DNA from 2 places in the Mangrovibacter phragmitis genome. Region 1 is predicted to be linked to the other one. Evidence: predicted binding sites of a transcription regulator. Region 1 holds the regulator's gene; the other holds the start of a gene.

What was found. The regulator Fur, encoded in region 1, represses iron uptake genes when iron is present. The targets are predictions, from matches to a motif close to ATAATAATGAGAACNACTATCAA.
Region 2: a site for Fur is predicted at 1,467-1,489, ahead of MPHASIOC01_RS13495 (Nramp family divalent metal transporter). Genes of this name have one in related genera too.

Annotation. Positions count from the first base shown of each region.
Region 1 covers NZ_CP134782.1:4,033,900-4,038,499, forward strand. The annotation lists gene seqA (replication initiation negative regulator SeqA) at 1-537, opposite strand, end outside; gene ybfF (esterase) at 723-1,499, shown strand; gene ybfE (LexA regulated protein) at 1,631-1,921, shown strand; gene fldA (flavodoxin FldA) at 2,079-2,609, shown strand; gene fur (ferric iron uptake transcriptional regulator) at 2,895-3,344, shown strand; partial or broken gene MPHASIOC01_RS19620 (ChiP family protein) at 3,549-3,787, opposite strand; gene MPHASIOC01_RS19625 (LacI family DNA-binding transcriptional regulator) at 3,819-4,600, opposite strand, start outside.
Region 2 covers NZ_CP134782.1:2,795,832-2,800,431, forward strand. The annotation lists gene MPHASIOC01_RS13490 (DUF2502 domain-containing protein) at 1-110, shown strand, start outside; gene MPHASIOC01_RS13495 (Nramp family divalent metal transporter) at 192-1,427, opposite strand; gene MPHASIOC01_RS13500 (NupC/NupG family nucleoside CNT transporter) at 1,787-2,974, shown strand; gene MPHASIOC01_RS13505 (EAL domain-containing protein) at 3,095-4,600, opposite strand, start outside.

The sequences.
Region 1 (4,600 bases):
AACCTTTTCAATCAATTCTGCCGGGAACTGCATCGACTGCATAATATGCTCGACCATGCTACGTTTGCGGCCCGTATTGGTATTCGTGATAACCCAATAAGGGGTATCGGGAACTTGCTTAGGTTTAGTCTGATTACCATTCTTCAATAAGGTTTGCTCATTAACCGCAAAATACACCCGGGTGCGCCCATGTAAAGACTCCGTTGCCTGAGCAAATGTGGAAGAATCCAGAGAGTAGAGCGTTGAAAGCACCAGCATGAAGCGGTTAACCGCTTTCTTTTGCTCCGCATATTCATCTGACAGCAGTAATTCACGCATTGCCCGTACTTTATCTTTCGGTTTTTCTGGCGCTTTTTCAATACGTGAAACAGGAACACTGCTGTTCGTTGAAATTGTAGAAGAGGACAGCGCAACAGGTTGCTGACCAGAAGAGAGTTTCAGCATACGCCGCAAAATGTCTGACGCGCTTTCACCAATATGCAGTGTGTGGCTCGCAATGTAGCGATACAGCTCGTCATCAACTTCAATCGTTTTCATTTTAATCCAGTTACATATCTTTTCTGAATACAAATCATTGGGATTATAGAGTCAAAACCCAATGGCGAATAGCATCAACCCGGGATGGTGTCAAAAGTCAGAATTAACTGTAACCCTTGCAGCCGGATGGCAGAATAGCCAACATAATACTCTATTCCTGAGACAGCGAAAAAAAGAAGTTTTCTATGAAATTACACGCTCGCCTGCAATCTGCTCAACAAATGACTAACAATCCACCGATTGTGCTTATCCATGGATTATTCGGTACGCTGGACAATTTGGGGGTTCTGGCAAGAGACCTTGTGAAGGACCACGACGTACTGCAAATAGACTTACGCAACCATGGCTTGTCTGCACGCAGCGACACCATGACCTGGCCTGCTATGGCTCAGGATGTACTGGATACGCTGGACGAACAGCATATAGACCGGGCGATTTTCATCGGCCATTCAATGGGCGGCAAAACCGCAATGGCGGTGACACAACAAGCACCAAACCGGGTTGAAAAACTGATCGCTATTGATATAGCCCCGGTCGATTATCACGTTCGCCGCCATGACACTATTTTTGCCGCTATAGACGCCGTCAATGCAGCCGGTGTCACTACCCGGCAAGATGCAGCAACCGTGATGCGTAACATTATCGATGAGGAAGGTGTTATTCAGTTTTTGCTGAAATCCTTTGTTAATGGTGAGTGGCGTTTTAATGTCCCGGTACTCAAAGCGCAATACAGCAATATTGTCGGCTGGGAAACCGTCGCGCCATGGCCGCACCCGGCACTCTTTATCAGCGGCGGGCAGTCACCTTATATTCAGGAACAGTATCGTGAAACACTGCTGGCTCAATTTCCTTGTGCCAAAGCCTGGGTGGTTGCAGGTGCCGGTCATTGGGTTCATGCGGAAAAACCCGATGCAGTCATCCGCGCGATTCGCCGTTTTCTTAACCCCGCAGACCAAAACTGATTAAAAAGCCGCCGACTGGCTGGCAAATGTGGCTTTCGCGTTGGCGCGTCATGTTGCCTGATGTATCATGGCGCGCTGTAATGCGCCCGAGCACGTTGCTCAAGCCACCTGTTTTCCTCACTATTCTAATCATGGCAAAAGAACAAACGGACCGTACGACATTAGATCTGTTCGCGGATGAACGCCGTCCGGGTCGCCCGAAAACAAATCCACTGTCACGTCACGAACAATTGCGTATTAATAAACGCAACCAGCTTAAACGCGATAAGGTTCGTGGGCTTAAGCGTGTGGAATTAAAATTGAATGCCGATGCGGTAGATGCGCTGAATGAGCTGGCGCAGGTGCGTAACATGAGCCGAAGCGAACTTATTGAAGAGATGTTGATGGCTCAGTTAGATAACACAAAACCCGGTCATATATAATCCACGCATTCCCGGCCAGTTTTTCCTTTTCATGTAGCAGCGTGTGCACCCGGTAGTGATAGCTGTTTCCGCATGGGAAGCTGTTCTGCTATCATTGCCTTATCTGTGGACAAACTCACGCCACCATAACATTAAGTTTCAAGAGGTTATTAAACTCATGGCGATCGTAGGCATTTTTTTCGGCAGCGACACCGGCAACACTGAAAACATTGCAAAAAGCATTCAAAAACAGCTTGGTAAAGATGTTGCTGAAGTGCACGACATAGCCAAGAGCAGCAAAGAAGATATTGAAGCCTTTGATATTCTGCTGCTTGGTATCCCAACCTGGTATTACGGTGAAGCACAGTGTGACTGGGATGATTTTTTCCCTACACTGGAAGAAATTGATTTTACGGGTAAATTGGTAGCCCTGTTCGGTTGCGGTGATCAGGAAGATTACGCCGAATATTTTTGTGACGCCCTTGGCACAATGCGTGACATTATCGAACCGCGTGGTGCGGTTATCGTCGGCCACTGGCCAACTGCCGGGTATCATTTTGAAGCCTCGAAGGGTTTGGCAGATGACGACCACTTTGTCGGCCTGGCTATTGATGAAGACCGTCAGCCAGAGTTGACAGCTGAGCGTGTTGAAAAATGGGTTAAGCAAGTTTCTGAAGAAATGCAGCTCGATAGCATTATTAATGCCTGATAATTCAACGGCGCAACTATATTGCGCCGGATTGATAGGTAAAACCGATAAAAATAATTGCTACATTTTTTTAACTTTTTCACGTTAGCGCTGTACAATGATCCAGTTGACAGCATGTTTTTTTGGTAAATGTGCCAGTGCTGTCAGATTATTATTTTTCAATTTTGCTGGAGACTTGCGGTTTTCTTTAGGGAGTGTCAAACCTATAATGAGACGCATTAACTTTAGCGTATTACGTCGTATGCCCATTCACGGGTACTTTGCAAGCAACAGGACATATTCCGCATGACTGACAATAATACCGCATTAAAGAAGGCAGGCCTGAAAGTCACGCTTCCCCGGTTAAAAATCCTGGAAGTGTTGCAGGAGCCGGACAATCACCATGTCAGCGCGGAAGATTTATATAAGCGACTGATTGACATGGGAGAGGAGATTGGTCTTGCTACCGTGTATCGTGTGCTCAATCAGTTTGATGACGCCGGTATCGTTACACGCCATAACTTCGAAGGCGGCAAATCGGTATTCGAACTGACGCAGCAGCACCATCATGACCATCTGATTTGCCTGGACTGCGGTAAAGTTATTGAGTTCAGCGATGATTCTATCGAAGCTCGCCAGCGTGAAATTGCTACCAGCCATGGTATTCGCCTGACAAACCACAGTCTGTACCTCTATGGTCATTGCGCTGAAGGCGATTGCCGTGATGATGAACATGCACACGAAGGCACCAAATAATCGGGTGTACCCGTAAGCCTGTGTAATGTGACATCAACAAAAGCCAGGCTTAATACCTGGTTTTTTTGTCAGTGAGCTTTGTTCCGCTGGCAGGGCTTCCATCTCCCACAAGCGAATCAGCATTACTTAGCAATAACGCCCCTGCTGGTACGCGCTTGCCATCCGGGCTCACAGCGCGCACCGGCACATTACCGCTGACACAGAGCCGTATTTAAACTTTGCCGCTGCTTTACACAGGCGGATACCACTCTTATCGCCGCGCCAGTCTTCCTTGTATGCTTTATTGCCTGATAACAAGCAATTTCATTGGAGTGACCGCTTTCAGGGGACTCCGCCATTTCAATTGCGGTAAAAACCGCAAGCTCCAGGCCGAACATTTCGGCGAGATAACCGGACTGAAAATCCAGATTTGTGTTCCCTGTTGTGTGAGACAAATTGGTTTTGCAGTCAGAAAAGTGAAAACAACCAGACAGGTTAATTGAGGTTCTTTACTGAATCGCGAATGACCAGTTCACCGGGTAAACTCACGCAAGATTTATCTGTATGCGGTGAGATACCTAACAAACGTTCAACGGCCAGTTTGACCATGTCAGTCAAGGGGATTTTAATGGTGGTGAGTGCAGGAGAAACAAAACCGCCAATGCGCGAATCATCAAACCCGGCAACAGAAATATCGCCAGGCACCGCAATTCCCGCCTCTTGCAGCGCTTTCATGGCCCCTAATGCCATATCATCATTACCGGCAAGGATCAGGCTAAAGGGAACTGCCTGCTCAATCAGTTGCCGTGCAGCGGCATAACCACTTTCCATACTCCAGTCACCGGCCACTGCCAGAGCAGGTTCAGGAGTAAGACCCTGTTCAGATAACGCATCTAAATACGCCTGATAACGCATAATATTGGTTGGAGACCCATTCCTGCCGCTTATCCAGGCGATGTTGCGGTGCCCCATATCCAGAATAAAGGCCATCATCATTCGGGCACATTGATAGTGCAGGACGCTGATAGCGCATTCAGGATGGCGGGGTAATGTGCGGTTGAGAACAATAACAGGAACCGGGCTGGTATCAATAATCGCATCCAGTTCATCAGGAGTGAGGTATTGCGGGTAAACCATAATACCAGCGCATTTCATGCGCACCAGGTAATCAATAGCCGCCGTTTCATCTTCTGCTGAGTGCTTACCATCGGCAAAAATAAGCTGATGCTGGTATTGTTCGCTCCAGGTTGCTGCACCATAAATTAGTGTTGAGAAAT
Region 2 (4,600 bases), 1.2 Mb from region 1:
ATAATGGTCGCCACCGTGGTTGGGATAATGAGCGGGCCTATAAAGAAGGGTACCGGGACGGCTGGCATGACGGCGACGACCGACGTGGTCCTCCACACCATCACCACTGATCTTTATTCAACCTGTACACAAAGCGCCTGTATACAAAGCACCCGGAAAAACGTTGGCGGGTGCTTTTTTACTTAACAGGTTTACATCCCCGGGAATGCGCCCAGCAACAACCAGATATTTAATGCTACCACCACCAGCACAATCCCCCATCCCAACAGTTTAGTGTTACGGCTGTTCACCAGTTCGCCCATCAATCGTGAATCACTGGTGAATACCAACAACGGAATCAATGCCAGGGCTATACCAAAGCTCAACAGCACCTGGCTCATTACCAAAATCCGTGTAGGTTCCAGCCCCAGCAGGATAACCACAAATGACGGGATCATAGTCACTGCGCGCCGGACCCATAAGGGAATGCTGAAGCGGATAAAGCCTTGCATAACCACCTGCCCGGCCAGTGTGCCCACAACTGTAGAAGACAAACCGGCGGCAATCAGGCTCAAACCAAACACCGTGGCGGCACCGTGGCTGAGTAAGGGTTGCAGAGTGAGGTATGCCTGCTCAAGGTCCGCCACGCCTGCATGCCCATTGAAATGGAAGGCCGCCGCCGCAGTTGCCATCATTGCCAGGTTAACAAAACCTGCAATCGCCATGGCTATCCCGACATCCCACTTGGTAGCACAATAACGCTCTTGCTTACTGCCATCATGCAAGTACTGTGTCAGTGACGAGTGCAGGTAGATAACATGAGGCATAATCGTCGCACCTAACACACCAGCGGCAAGGAATACCGCTTCACCGGTTGGCAATGCAGGAATAATCATTCCTTTTGCGAGGTCTGCAATTCGTGGCTGAGAGAAGATGAGTTCCACAATATATGCAGCCGCTACGAATAGCAGCAACCCACCAATGACACGCTCAAGTGGTTTCTGGCCACGTCGCTGTAACATCAGGATGAGCCAGGTCGCAATGCCTGTCAGCACAGCCCCCTGTAATAAAGACACACCAAAAATCAATTTAAAGCCAATGGCGGCACCGATAAACTCAGCCAGGTCGGTCGCCATCGCAATGATTTCCGCCTGAATCCACCAGAACCAAACCAGCGGGCGTGGATAGTGATCACGAATATGCTCCGCCAGGTTTTTACCCGTTGCGATACCCAGTTTGGCTGAAAGGATCTGAATCAGCATCGCCATCAGGTTTGCCCAGACAACAACCCACAGCAACTGGTAGCCAAAACTGGCCCCTGCCTGAATATTGGTGGCAAAGTTACCCGGGTCGATATAACCAATTGCGGCTATAAAGGCAGGCCCCAGCAAGGTGAGCCTGAGTTTTCTCACACTCCGTCCTTTTGTTTGTACATTGCTGTTGGTCATAATCCGCCTCAAAATATAGCCTTTGCTATGTTTCATGCTAACAAAACGATAATGATTATCAAGTTCATTTGGAGTGATAATCATGATTGTTGTGATAGCCGGGAACAATGGAAAAAGGAAGGTTATACGCGTACTGTTACCTGACAGTACCGTGAGAGAAGGTTAACACAATGTAAATTTTTTGATTGATATACGCAACTTTTATCATCTTTACCTAACATAACATTTCTGTATCACAGCTCACGATTTGGCATTACCACCAAACAAGCGCCTAATAATGTGCTATATGTCTCGTTTTATTCTTTCCTGTTGCATAGAATGTGCACGGAAATTTAACCTGCCTCTAATTTGGAGCAAACATGTCCCGTGTTCTGCATTTTATTCTGGCGCTTGCCATTGTCGCGCTACTGGCTTTGCTGGTCAGCCATGACCGTAAAAGCATTCGGCTTCGATACATCGTTCAGTTACTGGTAATTGAAGTTTTACTGGCCTGGTTTTTCCTGCATTCAGAAGCCGGTCTGGGCTTCGTTAAAGGCTTTTCTGAACTGTTCGAAAAATTGCTCAGTTTTGCAAACCAGGGCACCGACTTTGTCTTTGGGAAAATGAATGATCAGGGACTGGCTTTCTTCTTCCTGAAAGTTCTGTGCCCTATTGTGTTCATCTCCGCATTGATCGGTATTTTGCAGCATATTCGTCTATTGCCGGTGATTATTCGCCTGGTAGGTACTTTGCTGTCCAAAGTTAACGGAATGGGGAAACTGGAATCTTTTAATGCTGTAAGCTCACTGATACTGGGACAATCAGAAAACTTTATTGCTTATAAGGATATCCTCGGCAAAATGTCACGCAATCGCATGTACACCATGGCAGCAACTGCAATGTCCACGGTGTCTATGTCAATTGTTGGCGCTTATATGACAATGCTCCAGCCCAAATATGTTGTTGCCGCACTGGTACTCAACATGTTCAGCACTTTTATTGTACTTTCGTTGATTAACCCTTACCGCGTTGATAAAAGCGAAGAAAACTTGCAAATGTCAAATTTGCACGAAGGACAAAGCTTCTTCGAGATGTTAGGAGAGTACATTCTGGCTGGCTTTAAAGTGGCCATTATTGTTGCAGCCATGCTGATTGGTTTTATCGCGCTGATTTCAGCACTGAATGCATTGTTTGCCACGCTGCTGGGTATCTCCTTCCAGGGCATTTTGGGTTATATCTTCTACCCTGTGGCCTGGGTAATGGGCGTACCTTCCAACGAAGCGCTTCAGGTTGGCAGTATTATGGCGACCAAACTGGTCTCTAATGAGTTTGTTGCCATGATGGATCTGCAAAAAATTGCCAGTTCACTGACACCACGAGCAGAGGGCATTCTGTCTGTCTTTTTGGTGTCTTTCGCCAACTTCTCTTCAATTGGGATTATTGCCGGGGCAATTAAAGGCCTGAATGAAGAGCAAGGAAACGTTGTTTCCCGCTTCGGGCTGAAACTGGTATACGGCTCAACGCTGGTAAGTGTGTTGTCTGCTTCTATTGCTGCACTGGTGCTGTAACCCCGCCTGAGCATGGCCTGACTATTCATGCCTGCTCGCCAAACAGGGAGAGTTGCTGCTTTCCCTGTTTGGCAAAGTGCCACTTCCCGGTACTGAAACTACCTTTGCTGCATCGCACCATCATGTCAGCAGCTCAGGCTTACCCACCAGATACCCTTGCAGGTAATCCACCCCTAGGTTGAACAACAATTCACGCTGTGCCGCTGTTTCAACAAATTCGGCTACAACATCCAGCCCGCGGAATTTTGCCAGTGCACAGATAGACTGAACAATAATCACATCCTCAGTACTGCGCGTGATGTTACGAATAAAACAACCGTCAATTTTGATAATATCGGCATCAAGACGTTTCAGGCGCTCATAGTTAGAATACCCCGTACCAAAGTCATCAATCGCTATCATAAACCCGGCCTGGCGGAGTAACTGAATATTACGCGCGGTATGTTCTGCAGTAGAAAAAGCCTGCTCTTCAGTTACCTCAATTACAATGCGGCTGGCATCCACCTCGCTTTCGGTAAACAGGCGCACAATACGTTGAGCTACGCCATTTTGCATGAGTGTTACGGGCATCAGGTTGACCGAAAAGCGCCGATTTTCTCCACGAGCCACAGAGGATGATAAATAGCTCAGTAACTTAGCCATGACCAGCATGTCAAAATGCACACTTAAATCACATTGTGTGATTATAGGTAAAAACGTATCCGGCATCATGATGCGCCCATCCACCATCAGGCGGCTGAGGATCTCGTCGTACCGTTCCCCTGAGCGCCCGACAATAGGCTGCCCTACCAGCAGCAGTTGCCCGTTATCCAGCGCCTGCTTTATCTTCTGAAACAGTTCAACTTGCCCGGATGTTGCTGACATGACACTTTCGGGTTGCGTATCCAGCCCAATCACTGGTTCAAGAGTATTCGTCTGCTCCGCCAGATAACTCAGTTGCCCCAACAAACGGTTCAGTTCACCGGGTACGGCCATTATCTTGCCCCACGCTGCCATATATTCAATGGTCAGTTGCTGTTCCTTCCAGGGAACCCGACGGGCATTCAGGATACTTACCATCTGACGCAAACGCTTCTCATGGTTTCCTTCGTGTAAATACAATAACACTTCACACCCGATGAACTGGAAAACCCGTTCATTCGCCCGCAAGTGAACCGACAATGTCTGGTCCAGTAACGATTTACAATGTGCCCGCATTAAAAAACCATAGTGGCGCCCGAGGAACTCTAAATTATTGAGCCGAATACAACAAAGTATGCCCCCCGGATGGGTTTTCATATGGGCATCCAGTGCACGCAGGTTGGGTAACCAGGTCATTGGGTCTGTCAGTGCATGGTTGTGCCACACTCGCTGTAACCTCGCACCACGGTTATAGATGCGTATCATGTAATACAGACATACAGTAAATGCGATAAAAATAGATAATGTAAATGCCAGTACCGGCCCATAATTGATGTTGTGAACAAAATTCTTATTGAACTGGATAAGGAAAAAAGCGGAGATCGCCCAAAGAATGGCAATAAAAATTGCTCCCGGGCTGCGAATCCCCACGGTAAAAATAAAAAATAACAACGGCAGCATATAAGCACTAAACAGCTCACTGCTTACCGGGGAGCAAAACACCCA